Regions from separate parts of the Trichocoleus sp. AS-A1 genome, predicted to be linked through region 3. Evidence: predicted binding sites of a transcription regulator. Region 3 holds the regulator's gene; each other region holds the start of a gene.

Region 1 (5,229 bases), on a different contig from region 3:
TGACGACGCTTTGTTCTAGCTCGTAGGTGCGCCCTTTGTCTTCATCGACTTTGCGGTAAGCTAGCGCCAATCCCCAAACGGCGAGAATGCTGTAAACGTTGTCGCGTACCCAGGCATCGGTGTAGTCGCCGTGGGCGTTAATTGCAGTACTGGCGGGCAACAGACCCGTAATCGGATTTTGACGGTTGAGAATGACAGCCTTGATCTGGTGGTAGTAATCGTCTAGGCGATCGCTTAGCGGTTGTGAGGCGTTTAGCAACATATCATTCTCCTAAAGAGAGGGGTGCTGGGGGTCGTCCCCGGCAAAACGAAGAGAGTGTCAGAAATCCAGCCCAAGTGCTTTTTATTTTCGCACCAAAGCTAAAATTCATCTGCCTCGCGAAGCAGATTGCTGCGCGTTTACAATTCTTTAGTTACATTCTTGTACAGATGGTAACAAAAGTTTATTTTATGGAGTTAAGACTATGCAAACTCAAGACCGCAACGATGCAACCAAGATTGGCTTTACGCCCCAAGCTGAAAATTGGAATGGGCGTTTTGCCACGATCGGCTTTTTCATTGCCATGATGATTGAACTCACCACAGGTCAAGGCGTGCTTCACTTCTGGGGTCTGATGTAATATATTTCAATTTTATAAATTTGGTCAATTTCAAAAGCTCGCTGGGAGTTTATCTAGGAACTCCCAGTTTTTTGTTTCCCAAATAATAGTAGGGGCAGGTAAAGAAACCCGCCCCTACTATTATTTATCTCGCTAAAAAGGATTGTCTAGCGAATGTATTCTTTGAGAATACTGTTGCGATTGGGATGCCGCAACTTGCGGAGAGCTTTCGCTTCAATTTGACGAATCCGTTCGCGGGTAACGTTGAAGATTTGACCGATTTCTTCAAGAGTTTTCATGCGTCCATCATCCAAACCGTAGCGCAGACGCAGCACATCCCGTTCGCGGGGGCTGAGGGTGTCGAGGACGCTTTCTAGATCTTCCCGGAGGAGGTTTTTAGAAACTTGATCTTCGGGGGTTTCACCATCTGCTTCGATGAAGTCACCCAGACGGGAGTCTTCTTCTTTACCGATGGGAGTTTCTAGAGAAATGGGTAACTGAGCTGATTTAGCAATGAATCGCAGTTTCTCGATGGTCATTTCCATACGAGTAGCGATTTCTTCTTCAGTGGGTTTGCGACCCATTTCTTGAGATAGAAGCTTCGTTGTTTTCTTGATCCGAGAAATGGTTTCGTACAGGTGAACGGGTAGTCGAATGGTGCGAGATTGATCTGCGATCGCTCTCGTAATTGCCTGACGAATCCACCACGTTGCATAGGTGGAGAATTTGTAACCTTTTTCGTGGTCAAATTTTTCAGCGGCTCGAATCAAGCCTAGACTGCCTTCCTGAATCAAGTCTTGGAAGGATAAGCCGCGATTCATATATTTTTTGGCAATCGAAACCACCAAACGCAGGTTTGACTGCACCATTTTGTCTTTAGCGCGGCGACCTACATAGAGGCGATGTCGGAACGCTGGTAGGCGCTTCTTCACCTCTTTAGACCACTCTTCTTGTTGGGGTTCTCGCCCTAGCTGAGTAGCGAGTTGTTCCCAGACTCGCTCAGATTTCAGCACTCCCTCAGCCCACTCTATATCCTGCGGTTCCCGCTCCAGATTTTCGATCAGTTGCTCGCGCAAACGCTCTAATTCTAGTAAGTCGGCTATCTTGCGTGCGAGTTCAATTTCTTCATCGGCTCTTAAGAGACGAATCCGACCAATTTCTTGTAAATAGAGACGAATCGAATCCTCAGTGTAGTGTTTCTTTTTCGTTTGCACCCGACGACGGGATCTACTGACCTTACCAGGCTTACCTTCGTCTTCATCGGGCGTTACGTCTACAAAGTCGTCTTGATCCGCGTCTTCATCAATTAAGAGATCCAACTCGCTCTCAGGCGGAGTGATGATTTCGAGTACGTCGTTGGCCTGGGTCATGCCGAATTCCTCATGCTCCTTCAGTTAAAGACCAGAAGATGGTGTTAGTTAATCTACAAAACAAGTTAGCCAGTCGTTTACCTTGCCAGCTTTCAACGCTTGCTGACTGGCTCAATGAGAGAAAAGAGAGAATGCGCTTGCGTGCAACGCCAGCGTTCGATAACCGCGTTGAAATAGGTGTTAATGCTGGTAGTGTTCAAAACCTTTCCGATTGTAGCCTTTCTCACAAAACTTGCACGCTTTTGGTTTATTTAAACCTTCAAATATGAAGTTAATGTCAAGGCGGCTTTTCCCAATGGATAATCCGATTGGAATTGATACACCCACTCCGATCTCATCTCCTTCAACTAGCTTGTACAGGATTTACCAGCAACACTCGCTGGTTGATTTGGTGATGCCTCCAGCCAGTTGAGCGCTGTCTTTCTATAAATAGCCTATAGTTAAGCGTCAAAGGTTTGGGGAGAGTAGCACTAAGCAGTAATGAACGTTTAGGCAAAACTAGAGAAAATATTGCTTGATTTCGCATTTTGCTTAAATGCAACTCTATCCTACTGACGCTTGATGGGCGATGGGTTGCGACAAATGGCTGAATTCTATTCCGTCATTCTAATCAACAAGAGCCAAAATGTGACAGAGAAAACATCAATATATTTCGTATTTAGGTTAAAGAGGTCAACTGACTTTGCTGCCACAGCGCATCGATGGTAACAAATTGATATCCTTGCTGCAATAGTTTAGGCACTAACTGGGCGGTCGTTTCAGCCACATCTTGACCTCCATAATAGCCATCATGCAAAACAATGACCGAACCATTTTGGACTTGCCGCAAAACTCGCTGTACGACGACGCTAACCCCAGGCTGTACCCAGTCTTCCGGCACCACGCTCCACATGACAGGTCGATAGTTCCACTGCTGCAATAAATCTAAGGTCTGGGGTGTAAACAAACCATTGGGAGGTCGAACGTCACGAATAAATCGTGGATCGAGTTGACAGGCGTGTTGGATCGCCTGCTGTGTCTGTTCCATACTTTGTTTGAGGTCAGCTGGACTCAGCTTGGGAAAAGCGCGATGATCGTACCCATGTAGCCCAAGCCAGTGACCCCGCCGGTAGACTTCTTTGGCAGTCGCTGGTGCGCGGTTAACGCAAACACCCAGCCAAAAAAAACTGGCGGGTATGCCGTAGTGGTCTAGCACTTTCAAGAGTTCGGGAGTGTATTGGGGATGGGGGCCATCATCAAACGTGAGAGCGATCGCTCGTGAATTTCCAGTACCCGACCACAGACAACGGGGAAAGGCAGGCTGAAGAATTCGGTACACAATAGGAAATAGCGGAGCTAGCTGCATTTGCTCTTTGATGTCGTTTTTCTAATGGGTGTCAACAGACGGTGAGTCTCAAAGGTCAATTTAAACAACAAAGACCATGTTTTGCCATACTGGCGGGAGCTTCTCTTTTATTTGCTCTCTCTGGGTGCAGCACCGTAACCACTAACCAGTATGAAGCAACCGCCCGGACAACTTTAACCTGGAAAGTCGGTTACTCGACTAATCCGGGTCGCAATCAAGAGCGAATCGAAACTTTTGGCTCTACTTCCTTACTCAACCGCAATGGGGAGAAGCCAGAAGGCGCGGTAATTGGCCCCGACGAATGGGAACTTTGGTGGTCTGCACTGCCACCACGACCCACGCTTGATGAAATTGAACAGCGGCTGCAACCTGCCGAAAAGGCAAGCCAGCCAGAGATTTTGCGAGATGTGAATTACCAAATTACTTATCGCAGCAACGGGCAGAGTGTTGCCTTGCCGACGAATTACGATGTTTATCGAGAGGTTGTCAAGGCATATCCTTCCCAAACGCCTTTAGAGCTGACGCTAGGAGTCAATGATTCCTCTGTGGAGAAAGCGGAACCCAAGTTTGAGAATTAAAAAGAGATATTAAAAAGCAAAAATTAAGCGGGGGCGATCGCTTCTTCCCTGTCTCTCGGCTCCTCTGCCCCCCTGCTTAATTCTTCCTGCGGACTTTAGCCACAGAGCGCTTCAAAACAACAGGCGTCTTTAACGGTTGACTACCCTTAATTAACGGCTGGTTACTCTCCAATGCTTGCAGACCATCGAGAACCGCATCTCGGATCGCTGCTTCCGGTTCTTGATTCAGCATCAGCCGAAAGTATTCGGCAACACTACGTCGATGCTCCCGCTCTAACCGAGCCTCTGTGACTAAGGCACAAAGTCGGCGAACCGCAATCAGACGCTTCAGGGGGTCTACCTGCGTCAGCTCCGTTAACCAATGGTTCAGGTTAGCTTCATCCCGATTCAGTTGACGGCTAATAATTTGCCAGACCAACAGGATTAGGGTTGCCAGAGTGCCCAGACCTTGAAGAATTGCACCAGCAGCAATCCAGGGACTGTCAGAGTCTACCCAGATGGAAACTGCCATATAGGTGCTGAGGCTGGCAATGCCGCCACTGCCAACGGCAAGCGTTAATTGCCGGTTGGAACCACTAAAAAACCGTTGCAGGCTCGACCAGTGTACTTGCCAGTCCCACTCCTGCATCAGGTAAACCAGCAACATTACCAACACACCAGCGCCGGTAGCCAGTAGGAGCTTCCAGTTCCAGAACAGCATCACCACCACAACGGCGCTCACCACCAGCCAGCTGCCCGATCCCTGATCTGGGTGCCGGGGAAACAGCTTGAGGACTGGCATTTTTAATTGTTTCTGCGACAGAGCCAATTGGATCTGGTTTACGAGTTGTTGTCGCCAAGACGACGCCTGTGCCACGAAAGTTTCCTGCTTAAGTCAGATAGATTATACCTAACGAGTTAACTATCGTAATACCTTTTAGTCCTAAGCTCGTAGCCCGTAGTCATTCGTCCTTTGTTTTACCAAGTTGACCAATGACTACGAACCAATGACCGATGACCGCTCACAAACCAAAGCTCAAGTCATCGACGGTCAGACAGCCATCAAAAGCGTAGAAGGTGATCCGATAGATATTTGGTACTGCGACGCTCAGCTGACTGTTCGGAGGAATATTGGAATTCGTTCCGGCTAGATTTGGCTCTGTTAACTCCGAGCGTCCCAGGAGTTGGTTTTGCTGGTCGTAGGCAGATAAAATTGTTCGCTGAGAACTGGTGACAAAGCCGCTGACAAAGCGAACCGGAAACTCAAAGGAAATTTCTATCAAGCCGTTTTTAGGGGCACCCATGAGGACGGTGGTGCCAGATCGAGGGGGGAAAGCGGGGTTGGAGGGATGGAGAGC
Region 2 (5,229 bases), on a different contig from region 3:
ATTAAAGAAGATGCCGCAATGGGTATTGTTTTCTCTGCCTTTTTTGCCCTCGGCGTCACCTTAATTACCACGATCCAAAAAGATAACAAAATTGACCTCAATCACTTCTTATTTGGCAATATCTTGGGTGTGACCGTTGAAGAAGTCCGCGACACTGCGATCATTGCCGCAATTGTCCTATTGGTGGTCGTGCTACTGTACAAAGAATTATTATTTTATACCTTCGATCCATTGGGAGCGCAGGCAGCGGGATTGCCTACTAACTTGCTCAATTTTGGCTTAATGCTGCTGATTGCCTTAACCATTGTTGCCAGCATGAAAGCTGTGGGTGTCATCCTAGTGCTATCGCTGTTAATTACACCAGGAGCAACCGCCTATCTATTAGTGAAGCGGCTGCACAATGTGATGATAGTTGGGGCGGGGATTGGCATTATTTCCAGCATCAGCGGGATGTACCTCAGTTATTACCAAAATTTGCCCTCCGGCCCAGCGATTGTATTAGTTGCATCAGGATTATTTGTTTTAGCTTTATTATTCAGCCCTAGCTACGGAATCTTCACGAATAAACAATCGGATTTTGGACAACTCTCGCCAGTTTGGCGAGAGTTGAAACAGCTGATGCGATCGCGCTCGTAAGGCATATAGATATCCAAATCAAGTTATCGTTTGTCCAACAATTTCTTGGATGTCTCTACCTGCTCCTGTGCTACCTGGACGAACTCCTGTGCTACCTGGAGGAACTCCTTGACTGCTTTGGTATGTTTTTCTGTTGCCTTGGAGTGTTCCTGTGCAGCTTTCACGAATTCCTCTGTTGAGTTTCCATCATGCTGCTGCGATGCCTTCGCGTGCTGCTGCGATGCCTTCGCATGCTGCTGTGTGGCCTTTCCGTACTCTTCTATCAACTTTCCATGCTCTTGGGCGCTCTTTCCACGCTCCTTTAGAGTCTTTCCTACCTCCTCGATTAACTTCCCATGTTCCTCTGAGACCTTCGCGTGTTCCTCTGCGGCCTTCGCGTGTTCCTCTGATACCTCATGCATAATGACTTTACCTTCCTTTTTCTCTACCAACCTGTTTTTTGTACAACCCGCTTGTCTCAGGTTAATACTTGTTTATCCTTCTCATCCTCTGGCTTAATATAGGTTTGGTCATGTTGACCCACTCATCGCAACGACGATCCTACTTATTGCCAACTAGCTCCTTTAAAAGTTGAGAAAGAAGTTGTTTTGAAGTTTCAACTGCATCTGGTTGATTTTGAAGGGAACGATAGCAGCACTTAGTTGAAAGATACCTGCAAGTGGCTGCCGAAGAAAACCCAGGGATAAAACTACTGTGACGCTAAGTTTATCTAATTTCTTGTTTGTGTTGATCGTTAGAAATTAGGGTTTCAACAAAGTGTTATGTAGACAAATTGTTTAAGAATTTCAGAAGATGAACTACGAGCAATGCAAGGTGCGATCGCTCAGTTTCGTAATGAGGCTGGGAAAGCGATCGCAACCTAAATTGGAATCAATACCAGCACAGTAGTGGCGAGTGCGATTTGCAAGAAAAAGTTTCTCTACAACCTGTGGGGCGATCCTGTGAAATCAGGAAGGTAGGGGCATTCCTTGTGGATGCCCCTACCCGATCAAGTCAGAGCCAACTAAGAGTCTGGGAACGAGAATCTAGATGCTCTTCAGTTCTGTTTATGCCTTTGCAGAGCTTGACTTTTCTGCCGTTCCACTGCTGTGGTTGTCAGTTTTGCCATTTTTGTGATGGGTATGTCCATTCCCGTTACGCGGCAAAATTACTCCATAACCACCGTGGTTGCGCTCATAAATAACGTTAATCTCACCGCTTTCGGCATTGCGGAACATATAGAAGTCATGATCCACCAGTTGCAACTGTTCCAAGGCTTCGTCCATCGTCATTGGCGGCATTGCGAAGTACTTGGTACGCACCACTTCTGAGGGGAGTTCGGGGGTGCGAGAACCAATGAGATCCTCTGGCACTGGCTCTTGTTCTACCGCAATGCCAGTCTTCATTTGAGTCTGAGTCTTCTTATCCAGACGCTTTTCTTTATATTTCCGGAGTTTGCGGGCAATTTTATCGGCAACTAGGTCGATGCTCGCGTAGAGACTCTCGCTACTCTCTTCAGCACGGATTACTGTACCGTTGGCAAAGATAGTCACCTCAGCGGCTTGTTTTGGATTTATCCGGGGATTGCGAGCCACACTAAGATGCACGTTTACTTCGCTCGTTAAACTCTGAAAGTGGCTGACTGCCTTGTCAATTTTTTGATTTACGTACTCACGAATCGCGTCGGTAATTTCAATGTTTTTGCCGTGGATAACAAGCTTCATACCGGATACTCCATGCTGTACCGTTGTGATAATTTAGAAAGCTCAGCAGAATTGCGGCTTTCTCAGTAGCAATCGCGTTCCCGTTTTTTGGTGTTAGCAAACGTTGAACGGAGCCAAAACTTTGAGCAGTAGCAAATTTTTCCCGATTTCACACTGTTGCTAGGATGTTCTTGCTGGCAGTCCCCCAGCTAGAGGGGTTGTCAGCAGCTCTATCGCAAATAAGCAACTGCCGCTGTTTTTGTTTAGGTTTCCTAGGGTGCTATTTAACTAATGTACATTCCCCAGCTTGGTTGCGATCTCCAAGTCTATCTTTGGGGTTATTTTGAAGAGACATCCTCCCTCAACACTTGAGGTTATAACTTCAACACTAGCACTTTGTATTCTAGAGAACTTATGCCTTTGACTTCTCTTCAGAATCCTTTGCATCTTTTGACATTTCTTGATTCCAGCAGATTAATTATGCAAAAAATATAAGTCAAATTACTGTTGATTTTTGCCATGATTTTAAGTAAGTCTGAAGGGTCTACTGGGAAAGCCTCGGAGCAACTGCGCCAACTCCGGTTATACAATCGGGGGCAGATGCCCTATTCGGCAGCTTGGGACTGGCAGCGATCGCTAGTTTCCGAACGCATCAACGACCCTAGTCTGGCGGATGCCCTGATTTTGCTAGAGCATCCGCCCGTTTACACGCTTGGACAGGGAGCCAGTCTGGAATTTCTTAAGTTTGATCCCGCAGCGACCGACTGGGAGGTTTTCCGAGTGGAACGAGGGGGTGAGGTAACATACCACTGTCCGGGTCAGTTAGTGGGATACCCAATCCTTAATCTGCGCTATTACCAGCAAGATTTGCACTGGTACTTGCGGCAGTTAGAAGAGGTATTGATTCGGGTACTGGATGTTTACGGGTTAAAGGGCGATCGCGTTGCCGGAATGACTGGCGTTTGGCTGGAAGGCTGTAAGGTTGCAGCGATTGGCATTAAGGTCAGCAAGTGGATTACCATGCACGGCTTTGCCTTAAATGTTTGTCCCGACCTTACCGGATTTGAGCGCATTGTCCCCTGCGGTATTGCTGATAAGTCGGTTGGCAGTCTTGCCCAATTCGTACCCGGAATTGACTTGCACCAAGTGCGCCAAGAAGTAGCGAAAGCCTTTGCGGAAGTTTTCCACGTTCAGCTAATTGTGCAAAATTGCTAATTGTTTATTGCTGTTTAGTCTTTATTGAGCGTATTGACCTGCAAAAAACTATCTAAGTCAGCGTAGGAGCCTGCATAGGTCACGGTGGGCACTTCATAGCCCTTGAGATTGACGATATATTGCTTAAAACCAGTCTCTTGCTTTGCTAAAGAGATGAGATATTCGTGAGTGGTTTCTCCCACAGCAATATCCAGACCCAGTTGCTTGGTGGCAGATTCCAGACGAAATGCCGCATTCACCGTATCCCCAATCGCGGTGTAATCGGGGCGATCGCCACTACCCGTGTTCCCAACCATTGCAAAACCCGTATTAATTCCTGCCCCAATTCGCAGCGGAAAGGGCACGGGATATTTATTACTCAAATCCATTGTGATTTTATGGAGGGCGCTCACTGCTTGACAAATGTTGAGCATATCCTCATCGGTCACTCCTTGGGGTCCATGAAACCAAATCGCCATGACCGCATCGCCGATATATTTATCAACCCAGCTGCCATACTCTCGAATAATATTTCCTGCATGGCGGAACCAAGTACCGATCACCGCCGATAATATTTTTTCATCTAGTTGCCGGGTGAGAACTGTGAAGTCGCGGATGTCTACCACCATGACTGACATCAGACGGCGTACGTGCAAAGTCGAAGTCAGTGTATCCTTGTCCCCGCTTGGCAATGGCTCATTGTTGCGGTTGGCGGTAGGACAGTGAAACTCTAGATCCGTCTGACCAAAGGTAAGGCGATCGCCATTGCGTAAAGTAACTGGAATACTGACTCGTCTGCCATTAACAAAGGAGCCGTTGCGACTTCCTAGGTCAATTAGGTAGAACTCGCCGGTTTCGGTACACTGCAACATTGCATGGTTGCGAGAAATCCAACGATCCGGCAACACAAAATTGTTGTCGTCACTGCGACCAACTGTCCAGCAGTTACTACTTACCAAGGGGAGATAGCGATTGCCGGACTCGGTACGAAGGAGTAAGTAAGGAGTGGGTCGCAAAGTCACCACAGGCTAGAGAAGCAACGACGCATCGTATGGAGTGGTTAAATTTTAGCTTTCTTCTGGAGCTTGATGGGTAATTTGGGAACCTTTGTAACTAGATGTCCCGACATGAATAAATTTTTCAGGGGACACTTTCAAGATATTTTTAAGCCATAGTAGCAGCCAGCCAAAACAGACCGTCTACCAAGATTGTACTCAAAACGGCTCCACCAAACGCCCACCAATGCAGCTGGCGCGATCGCAATGGTACCAGACCAACGCCTAACAGGATTCCGAGAAGCACGATTGCCCAACTGGTTCCCCAGGGGGTGCTGACTTGAGCGATCGCACTTTGAAAAACCAGTGATGCCTCGCTTGGTGCAACTTGCATGACGGTTCGCCAGTGTGGAATCAAACCAGCTAAGTAGAAGTATATATCTGTTACTGCCGTGCCAAACAGGGAGCCAAGATAAAATAGGTTGCCGACAAGACCCCAACGGCGGGTCAAACACCATAAGGCAAACGGTAAACCAATTGCTTCCACCGGCAAGTGGATCGTGGGTTCCCAGCGCAGCCAGCCCCAATAAATCGACCCTGCCAACCAACTCCAGCTAAATCCCAGCAGCAAATCTCCCCACACATGAGTCGCAGGACGCCGTCTGAGAACCACGCTCAGCCAAACCCACCCGGCTGTCATTACTAAACTCAGTTCTGGTAGC
Region 3 (5,229 bases):
GACTTTTCTCAAGGACTGGCGGGCATAACGATAGACACTAAGGTAGGCTATATTGACAAGGTAAGCAATGTTGTCATTCCCCCACAATTTGATAATATTTATAACTTTTCAGAAGACCTAGCAGCGGTAAAGAACGGCGACAAATGGGGCTATATCAATAAGAGTGGCAAATTCGTAATTAAACCCCAATTTGATAGCGCTCAATCTTTTTCGCAAGGGCTAGCAAAAGTTAAGATTGGCAATAAATATGGCTATATCCGCAAACCTCTTCCATAAGTTCTCATTTCTGAAGACATAGAAGAATTGAGAGTCAGTGGTCGCGGAAACTTCAGCAGAATGAAGCGAGAGCCTGGTGAGGATTTCCCTGGCTCTCGTTGCCTTTATCGGAGTGTATTTGCAAGGAAACCTATAACACGCCTTTAGAACTGGGGATCGTACCGCCACGACGGGGATCAACTTCGATTGCCATGCGGAGCGATCGCGCAAACGCTTTGAACGTCGCTTCAATAATGTGGTGCGAATTAATTCCATCTAGTTGGCGAATGTGCAGCGTCATCTGGCTGTGATTGATCAACGCCACAAAAAATTCCCGCACCAGCTGGGTGTCATAAGTCCCGACTCGCTGAGTGGGAATCTCTAAGCCATAGCTCAGATGAGGACGTCCGGAAAAATCTAACGCTACCTGAACCAACGCTTCATCGAGAGGGGCGAGGAAATTCCCAAATCGGACAATTCCTTTGCGATCGCCCAGTGCTTGATGCAACGCCATTCCTAGGGTAATTCCCACATCTTCATTGGTATGGTGGTCATCAATTTCCAAGTCTCCCGTCGCGGCTACATCCAAATCAATCAGGCTGTGAGAGGCGATTTGATGCAGCATATGGTCTAAAAACGGAATGCCAGTTTTTGCATTGCAAGTGCCATTCCCGTCTAATTTGACGGTGACGATAACATCCGTTTCGCCCGTCTTGCGGGGAACCCTTGCCATCCGAGGAGACAAAAGCTGTTCAATGCTTGGAGAAGGTGTAAATTGGCGATCGCGTGCCTGCATCGCAGATGCTCACTCAAGAAAATAAAGTTAAGTTTATTATCCTACTTTACTGAGCATCTGGGAGACGCGAAAGCCTTTAAAATGCAAAATTAAAAATTAAAAATTAGCAGAATCTTTGCTTTTTAATTTTTAATTTTTAATGTTTGATTCTTTTTACATCCCCATAATCTCGTATCCCGCATCGACATACAGCACCTGACCTGTAATGCCACTTGCCAAATCGCTACACAAGAAAGCAGCCGCATTTCCCACTTCTTTCTGAGTTACAGTGCGTCGCAGCGGTGCCACTTCCTCAACGTGATGGATCATATCCAGAATGCCACCTACCGCCGACGATGCCAAAGTGCGGATAGGACCTGCCGAAATTGCATTCACGCGAATATTCTGTGGACCTAATTCAGATGCCAGGTAACGGACACTCATTTCCAATCCAGACTTGGCAATTCCCATTACGTTGTAGTTGGGGATCACCTTAACGCCGCCTAGATAAGTCAGCGTGACAATACTGCCGCCTTCTGTCATCAGTGGTTTTGCTGACCCGGCAAGTTGCACCAGCGAATAGGTACTAATTTCTAGAGCTTGGGTGAAGCCAGCGCGGGTAGTGTTGCTAAAATCACCTGATAAATCTTCCTTGTTCGCAAAGGCAAGACAATGGATCAGGATGTCTAGCTTACCCCACTTATCGCGGATGGCGTCAAATGTAGACTGAATTTGGGTCTCATTCTGGACATCGCAGGGTAAAAACAAGCTGGGGTTGAGGGGTTCTACCAACTCTGCCACTTTTTTTTCAAAGCGACCCCGGTCGTCTGGCAGGTAAGTCACTCCTAGATTCGCACCCGCTTGGTGCAGTTGCTGAGCAATCCCCCAGGCGATCGATCGGTTGTTGGCAATGCCGGTGACAAGGGCGTTTTTTCCGGTTAAATCTAGCATAAATGTCGATTTTGAAGGCAATATTAGAGGATATCCGATTTAGGGGAGTATTCAAGATCGCGATCGCCCGGAGCAAGGCTGTCTAGTACGGGTAAGGAGCGTGCCTCCTTACTCACCATGCATCCCACCCGATAGCGCAGATACTGTCAAGATATCAACATTTTCCGTCATAATCTTACTTGCCTTGAGCAGGGAGAGAACTAAAGAAGGTAGCCGGGGAAACTACTTTAAAATTTTGTATCAAATAGCACAAAAACCGCTTGGAAGTCAGTTTATCTGTGTCTAATGTCAGAAAACTCTCATAGTTGTTTTGCTATGGTTAAAGTTCCTCCGACAGAAAGTTGCAGAAGTCTGTAGGGCAGCATTTAGGAAAAAGGAAGTGGCAGTGACGCAAGATAGACCGCTAGCAGCTGTGTTCCGTCAACTGGGAGGTGGGGCGTTTCCACCCGTGGTGGAAACTTTTGAGCGGGGCAAGACGATCTTTTTCCCAGGAGACCCGGCTGAACGGGTATACTTTTTGCTCAAAGGTGCAGTAAAGCTGTCTCGCGTGTATGAAGCTGGGGAAGAAATTACCGTGGCGTTGCTGCGAGAAAACAGCGTTTTTGGAGTACTGTCCTTAATTACAGGGCATCGTTCGGATCGGTTTTATCACGCTGTAGCATTTACGCCAGTGGAGCTGCTTTCGGCACCGATCGATCAGGTAGAGCAATCGCTCAAGGATAATCCGGAGCTATCGATGTTGATGCTGCAAGGGCTTTCTTCGCGCATTTTGCAAACAGAAATGATGATTGAGACATTAGCTCACCGAGATATGGGATCGCGCTTGGTGAGTTTTCTATTGATTCTGTGCCGTGATTTTGGCGTTCCTACCGCCAATGGAATTACGATCGATCTGAAGCTTTCTCATCAAGCGATCGCAGAAGCAATCGGCTCCACCAGGGTAACTGTCACCCGCTTACTGGGAGATTTGCGGGAGGAAAAAATGATTTCTATCCACAAGAAAAAAATTACGGTACACAACCCAGTTACACTGAGTCAGCAGTTTACTTGAAAACAGCTAGAGGCTCTCGTCAGGTTGTAGGTTAGGTTGTTGGTTAAAACGGCATGGTAGCGCGAGCAGGTTATCCAGTTTTAACATTTAGTCGGGAGTTGAGTTAAAAGGTGTCAGGTTTTAAGCGGATAGTTTTCAACCTTGCAACCTTTAACCTTTCCGATTTCACCTTCGATCTTTAATTCCTGTTAACCCTTTCTCTAGCCTGCGATGCGATAGGCTGTAACTGGAATGACTGTAGCAGACAATGACCGACAGTGCGCTCTTCCTGATTTTGTCTATTTTAGTGTTGGGAAGCGTCATCGCAACGGTAGGCGATCGCATTGGCACGCGCGTGGGAAAAGCACGCCTGTCGTTGTTCAATCTGCGTCCCCGCAAAACAGCTGTTTTAGTAACGATTCTAACGGGACTAACGATTTCTGCCTCAACACTGACAATCATCTTTGCGACAAGCGAACAATTGCGGATTGGAGTTTTTAGACTCCAAGAAGTGCAGAAAAAACTCAAGACAGCCAGTAAGGATATTGCCAAAGCGAACGAGCAGAAACGGAAAACCGAAAGCGAACTTGCTAAAACCGCCGCCCAAAAAGAGCAAGTCGAGAAGGAACTCGCTCAAGCTCGCACCCAGCAATCTGTCGCTCAGCAGCGCTTAGATGCGATTAATCGATCTTTGGCAGCTGCGCTGGCTAAACAAGGCCAGACGGAGGCGCAACTAAATCAAACTCAAAGCGAACTGAGTCGGGTCGCCAGCAGCTTTCAGCAAACCCAAAAACAGCTGACCTCTGTCTCTGGGCAAGCGAAGACGCTACGTTCGGAAATCCAACAACTTCAAGCAGAACGCCAAGAATTGCTCCAGCAGCGAAATCAAGTCAGAGCTGAAATTACTGAATTCAAAGCGAAAGTGACTCAGCGCGACCAAAAAATTGCCCAGCAAGACCGAGCAATTAGCCAACGCGATGAGCAAATTCTCAAGCGGGATCAAGCCCTTGTGGAACTTGATGAGAAACTTGCTGCCTTTCGGAAGAGCCTGAGCGATCGCGATGAGCAAATTGCCCAGCGAGACAAAGCCTTATCTCTACTTGATAACAAAATTTCTCAACGAGATGAGGTGATTGCCCAGCGAGAAAATCGCCTTAAAGAACTCGAAAAACAACAAGCTTCCCTAGAGCAGGAAGTGGCAACCTTAGAACAGTATTACCAGTCTTATCAAACTTTGCGTCAGGGTAGTCTGGCTCTGCTGCGCGGTCAGGTTCTGGCGGCTGGCGTTTTTCGTATTGTCGAGCCAGCCGCAGCCCGACAGGTCATTGAGCAGCTATTACGGGAAGCGAATCGGACAGCGATTAAAGCGACCCAACCCGGTCTCAACAAGGTGGCGAACGAACGGGTCGTGCAAATTACAGAGGCACAGGTCGAGCAACTGATCAACCAGATTCAGGATGGTCGAAACTATGTAGTCCGAGTTTTTTCGGCTGGTAACTATGTCCAGGGAGAAAAGCAGGTACAAGTCTTTGCAGACGCCGCACCCAATCAAGTTGTATTCCGCACTGGTGAAGTCGTAGCAACGACATCTGCCGATCCTTCAAACATGACCGACCAACAAATTCGGCAGCGGATTGACCTGCTGCTTGGAGCATCCCAGTTCCGAGCCACTCGCGCGGGGATTTTAGGAGATACAGTTCAGGTTGGGGACAATCGAATTGTTAGCTTGATTCGGTTTATCGAGCAGTTGAAAAAGCACAATAAGCCGATTTCTCTGAAAGCGGTCGTGGCAGAGGACGCCTATATTGCCGGACCCATGAAATTAAATTTGGAGGCAGTTGAAGACGGAGAAGTTGTGGTGAGGATGTAATTTATTAGTCATTAGTGATGAGATGATGACTAATGGCAATTAACCATTCGTAAATTAGCAATTAGCCAATTCAGATGATTTTAGGGTTCGATCCAGGGCGCGATAAGTGTGGTTTAGCCGTAGTGGGGAAAGACAATTCTCTGCATTACCACGAGGTTGTACCGGCAGAAACAGCGATCGCAACGATCCTTGACTTATGTGAAGAGTACCCGATTGATACTCTGGTGATGGGAGATCAAACCACTTCCAAAAGTTGGAAAAAGAAACTTCAGCAATTCCCAACGTCGGTGCCAATTGTCCTGGTAGATGAGCGCTACAGTACATTGGAAGCACGCGATCGCTATTGGC
Region 4 (5,229 bases), on a different contig from region 3:
ATTATGGGTAGCGATTCCGATTTGCCCACTATGCAAGGCGCGATCGCAATATGTGAAGAATTTGGCGTCGGCTGCGAAGTCGCTATCGTCTCTGCCCACCGTACCCCGGAACGGATGGTGGAATACGCCCAACAAGCCCACCAGCGCGGCATCAAAGTGATTATCGCGGGTGCCGGTGGTGCTGCCCATCTCCCCGGTATGGTAGCGTCTCTGACACCCTTGCCAGTAATTGGGGTGCCAGTCGCCAGCCGTCACCTACAGGGCGTTGATTCCCTCTATTCCATCGTGCAAATGCCAGCGGGAATTCCCGTCGCGACTGTTGCGATTGGCAATGCGAAAAATGCCGGTTTGTTGGCTGTGCAAATCTTGGCATCCCACCAGCCAGAATTACTCGAACGAGTGCAGCAATATCGCCGCAGTTTAAGCGATTCCGTGATGGAGAAGCAGCAGCTTCTGGATGAAATCGGCTATAAGCAGTATTTGGAGAAGATGCCCTAATTTTAAGGGCGAGTCAGTTATTTTTTTAGGCTTGGCAGAGAGGAGAAACGATTGAAATCTCAAGAATAATTTTTTGATACCAATCGCTTTGTTTACCGATAGCGAGGTGCGTCAAGAAAACTGCTGATTTCATTTTTAGCGGAACTGGAGGGGCGACAGGGGCGGTTTCTTTGAGATTTAGACCAAATCTATTCGTTGAATGTTTCGCGATCAAAGTCAAATTTAATCTTGTGCAAAAAAAAATTGATAACCTTGTTTTTGCTATTTTAGTAACAGTTTTTATCTGTTCATTAAATATAAAATAAAAAAACTTGCATTTAATTTATAGGAAAGTTTCTACAAAAGCATTTATTTAATAAAGTAATTGCTTAATTTAAGTTTCTATAATATGGGATTTTTGGGGAAATTTAAGCTTCTGAACTCTTAATGGATTCGCTTAATAAATTTAGGCTCTTGTTTGGGTCATCCCCCCATAGATGGATATAAACTAATTTAGCTCCAAGTTCGCTCAAACTCCCGCGATTTATACTTCCAGGAGAGTTCTGCGGGTTGAGATGCCAGAGCCAGAATCTAAAAATGTAACTTTCGATACAGAATATCCCGCCTCGGAAAATACAAAATCTTAAAATTTCCCGGACAAATTAGACATCCCGTCTAGATGTTGATAAAGGAAAAAATCCCTAACGAGTTGCCTGTAAGGTTTTGTCATATACTCACTTCAAATGACTGGATTTACTGATTTTTGACTAAACCGATGGATGTGTTGGACTGATTGAGGAAAGTGCAGTGATGATGCCTAAATTAACGCTCAAAAAGAAGAAATCGAAAGCCAAAAAGAAGCGATTGTCTTCTAATTGGCAAGTCCAATCTCCCCGGACTGCCACGATGTTTAAGCAGTTGCAAATTGCCATTAAGCGGCTGACTCCAAGTTGGCAAGCTTGCATTCCTATCGCCATTTTGATTGTGATGGTGTGGGGTTATGCAGCAGTCGCCCAGGATGCTCCGGCGGCTGAGGGGCCGACAACAGCCGAGTTGAAGGTAGCGCTAGACACCCTATGGGTAGCGATCGCGGCTTTCCTGGTGTTTTTCATGAATGCTGGCTTTTGTATGCTAGAAACTGGCTTCTGCCGCCAGAAAAACGCGGTCAACGTTCTCGCCAAAAACTTGATTGTGTTTGCTCTAGCAACCGTCGCGTTTTGGGCGATTGGTTTTGGCTTGATGTTCGGGGACGGCAATCCTTTCATTGGTTTGAGCGGGTGGTTTTTGAGCGGAGCCGATAACAGCCCTGCCACCAACGATGCCTATCAAGGTGTTTTTGGCTCTCTGAAATGGGCTGGCGTTCCCTTAGCTGCTAAGTTTTTGTTTCAGCTAGTATTTGCCGGAACAGCCGCCACGATTGTTTCTGGAGCGGTTGCAGAACGAATTAAGTTTGTTGACTTCTTAATCTTCAGCCTCTTACTCGTCGGGATTGCCTACCCGCTCACCGGACACTGGGTCTGGGGCGGTGGCTGGCTGCAAACCAGAGGTTTCTGGGATTTCGCGGGTTGCACGGTCGTTCACTCAGTGGGTGGCTGGGCTGCTTTGATGGGAGCCGCATTCTTAGGGCCACGGCTTGGTAAATATCAAGACGGGCAAAGCGTTGCTTTCCCTGGTCATAACCTGAGCATTGCCACCTTGGGCACTTTGATTCTCTGGTTGGGCTGGTTTGGTTTCAACCCTGGCTCCACAATGGCTGCCGATCCAAACGCCATTACTCACATTGCCCTGACAACCAACATGGGGGGTGCTGCGGGTGGAATTGCCGCTACCATTACAGCTTGGTTGTACCTGGGTAAGCCGGATCTGTCGATGATTATCAACGGCATTTTGGCTGGCTTAGTTTCGGTGACAGCTTCCTGTGCTTTTATCAGCATTGGCAGTTCTTTGATCATCGGTTTGGTTGGCGGAGTATTAGTTGTTTTCGCTGTCACTCTCTTTGACAAAATCAAAATTGATGACCCGGTGGGCGCGACCTCAGTTCACCTGGTTTGTGGTATCTGGGGGACTCTGGCAGTGGGTTTATTTGCTGCTGGTCCTGGTGTCTATTCCTGGTACGGTGAGGGTCTTGGCCCAACCAAGGGGTTATTGCTCGGTGGTGGTCTCGGACAGTTGATCACTCAACTGATTGGTATTGTCACAGTGGGAGGCATAACCGTTCTACTCAGTACAATCTTCTGGCTGGCGTTGAAAGCGACCCTCGGTATCCGAGTCACTCCAGAAGAGGAGTTTGAAGGTTTGGATATCGGAGAACATGGCATGGAAGCTTACAGTGGATTCCTTAAGGAAGGAAGCTCTGCTGGGTTTTCTGATACTGGTAAGCATGGTGGAATGCCGACTTCGCCCGGTGAATATGTCAAGTAACGACAGATAAACCAAAAGAAAGCATTTTGTTCTTTTGAGTTTTCTCCTTTCCCCATAGAGTCCGCCCTATTCCCAACTCTATAGAGTTGCGAGTAGGGCGGATTTCATTTTTGTCGTCTATCTGTGGGTGAAATATTTATAGGCAACTCCGCTAATTTGTATACTTTGATACAGAATTGACCTGATTGAAATTGGTGCAATCAGATTCATTTGCTTAACAAAGCGATCGCGTTGATGGAACCAAATCAGTGATCAAGAAAGTTCTCATTACTTGGATACTGGCGCTGTGTCTTCTGGGTGGCCCAATGGTAGGAAATGCGCTTGCCCAAGACGCATCGCCTTCGGTGAGTCCTTCCCCGGAATTGTCCGCTCCCGCAACGGTTCCTGGGGAACCAGCCGATGCTTCGCGTCAGGAAGCGTCGCCAGCGGTTGCTGAGGCTCCGAAAATCGACACAGGCGATACCGCATTTATGCTAATTTCATCAGCCCTAGTGCTGCTGATGACGCCTGGGTTAGCTTTTTTCTATGGCGGATTAGTGCGATCGCGCAACGTCCTCAACACCATTATGATGAGCTTCATCCTCATGGGAGTTGTCGGCGTTACCTGGACTCTGTGGGGCTATAGCCTCGCCTTTGCACCCACTTCCTTGACCCCTGGAGCCGATCCTCCTTTCAGTGCCAATCCCTTCATTGGCAGCCTGAACTGGCTATTTTTGAATAACGTCGCCTTCGACCAACCCGATCCGGTCGGTTACGCTGGCACGATTCCCCATCAAGTGTTCATGGTTTACCAGATGATGTTTGCCATCATCACTCCAGCCCTAATTTCTGGGGCTATCGTGGAGCGGATGAGTTTCAAGGCATACTTCTGGTTCATCCTGCTTTGGTCTACCTTTATCTACTCTCCTTTAGCTCACTGGGTTTGGGGCAAAGGCTGGATCGGTACATTTGGAGCCTTAGATTTTGCTGGAGGAACCGTCGTACACATCAGCTCTGGCGTCTCTGCTGTCGTCGCCGCTTGGGTGATTGGGCCGCGAAAAAGCTTCATGGTGACACCACACGCACCCCATAACGTGCCTTACGTGCTACTCGGAATCGGTATGCTCTGGTTTGGCTGGTTTGGCTTTAATGCCGGGAGTGCTTTAACAGCAGGTTCCCTAGCAGCGGTAGCTTTCGTCGCCACAATGGTCGCTGCGGCAGCCGGCGGTCTCACTTGGGTCATCCTGGAATGGCTACTCAGAGGCAAACCGACAGCAATTGGCATTGCCAGCGGTTTCCTCGGCGGACTGGTTGGCGTGATCCCGGCAGCCGGATACGTGAATCCGCTCGGAGCCATCTTCATCGGTTCCGTTACCTCTGTTTGCTGTTTCTTTGCCGTCAGTCTCCGAGCCAAGTTGCAGTTTGACGATTCTTTGGATACCTTTCCTATCCACGGCGTTGGCGGGACGATAGGGGCGCTTCTGACGGGTCTGGTTGCGACGACAACCGTTAACTCAGCAGGAGACAACGGTTTATTTTTCGGCAATCCCGTCCAATTATGGGAACAGATTGTCGGTGTCTTAGCAACTTATGTGTTTGCCGGGGTGGGCACTTTTGCTATCCTCAAACTTTTAAGTTTGGCGATGGATTTGCGAGTCAAACCTAACGCTGAAGACCAAGGTTTAGACATCAACGAGCATGGTGAAGAAGGTTATGGAGAGGATTTTACCACTGGACTGAGCTTCAAAGGCGAATAATTGGCAATTTCCATTGGCAGCTAGGCGATCGCTCGATTTGTGGATGCTAGCAATTTAAGATTAAATTCAACCTGTGCTGAATCTGATTTAGTGTGTCCACTCGCTCGAAAACCTTTCTTCCGGCTTGGGCGCTTTTGTCCCTAGCTACCAACGGGTTGCTGATGCTAACAGTAATTTTGTTGCTGAATCGGGATCGGTGGCTATCAGCTAGGTTACAAGCTAGCGATGCTACCTCTGTAGAGCCGATCCCAGAAGACGTCTCTACCAGCCTGCTGACGAAAACACTACCTTCCACACCCGCGTTAGGGCCGCGCCACCAGCTGAATTACGCTCAGTGGGTGACGCTGCTCAGGCAAGAAGCGGAGGTAGCCGCAACCAAAAATCCCAAACATTTAACCGTACTGGCTGGGGATTCGCTCAGTCTGTGGTTTCCTTCGGAGCTATTGCCAACAGAGCGCACTTGGCTCAATCAAGGAATTTCTGGAGATACTTCGGGGGGTTTGCTCAACCGATTGGATGTGTTGGACGAAACTCAGCCGGAAACGATCTTGGTGATGATTGGCATTAACGACCTGATCCGAGGGGTGGGGGATCG

What was found. Region 3 encodes NtcA, which controls nitrogen genes in cyanobacteria. Its sites were predicted from a motif close to TTTGTANNNNNNNNTACAAA; they were not measured.
Region 1: rpoD (RNA polymerase sigma factor RpoD) is a predicted target of NtcA. The motif match lies at 2,180-2,199, and genes of this name have one in related genera.
Region 2: lipB (lipoyl(octanoyl) transferase LipB) is a predicted target of NtcA. The motif match lies at 2,714-2,733, and genes of this name have one in related genera.
Region 4: NC994_RS01370 (ammonium transporter) is a predicted target of NtcA. The motif match lies at 3,054-3,073, and genes of this name have one in related genera.

Annotation. Positions count from the first base shown of each region.
Region 1 is NZ_JAMPKG010000016.1:71,272-76,500, reverse strand. It holds gene NC994_RS14060 (glycoside hydrolase family 15 protein) at 1-262, opposite strand, end outside; gene NC994_RS14055 (chlorophyll A-B binding protein) at 465-620, shown strand; gene rpoD (RNA polymerase sigma factor RpoD) at 767-1,969, opposite strand; gene NC994_RS14045 (polysaccharide deacetylase family protein) at 2,628-3,314, opposite strand; gene NC994_RS14040 (hypothetical protein) at 3,404-3,892, shown strand; gene NC994_RS14035 (hypothetical protein) at 3,969-4,748, opposite strand; gene NC994_RS14030 (hypothetical protein) at 4,894-5,229, opposite strand, start outside.
Region 2 is NZ_JAMPKG010000026.1:38,242-43,470, reverse strand. It holds gene NC994_RS19095 (metal ABC transporter permease) at 1-636, shown strand, start outside; gene NC994_RS19090 (hypothetical protein) at 660-1,067, opposite strand; gene raiA (ribosome-associated translation inhibitor RaiA) at 1,683-2,339, opposite strand; gene lipB (lipoyl(octanoyl) transferase LipB) at 2,838-3,533, shown strand; gene NC994_RS19075 (FHA domain-containing protein) at 3,548-4,537, opposite strand; gene NC994_RS19070 (DUF3120 domain-containing protein) at 4,677-5,229, opposite strand, start outside.
Region 3 is NZ_JAMPKG010000029.1:69,741-74,969, reverse strand. It holds gene NC994_RS20460 (WG repeat-containing protein) at 1-276, shown strand, start outside; gene hisB (imidazoleglycerol-phosphate dehydratase HisB) at 407-1,051, opposite strand; gene fabI (enoyl-ACP reductase FabI) at 1,205-1,981, opposite strand; gene ntcA (global nitrogen regulator NtcA) at 2,361-3,032, shown strand; gene NC994_RS20440 (DUF3084 domain-containing protein) at 3,280-4,881, shown strand; gene NC994_RS20435 (pre-16S rRNA-processing nuclease YqgF) at 4,956-5,229, shown strand, end outside.
Region 4 is NZ_JAMPKG010000001.1:291,753-296,981, reverse strand. It holds gene purE (5-(carboxyamino)imidazole ribonucleotide mutase) at 1-498, shown strand, start outside; gene amt (ammonium transporter) at 1,288-2,898, shown strand; gene NC994_RS01370 (ammonium transporter) at 3,147-4,634, shown strand; gene NC994_RS01365 (SGNH/GDSL hydrolase family protein) at 4,727-5,229, shown strand, end outside.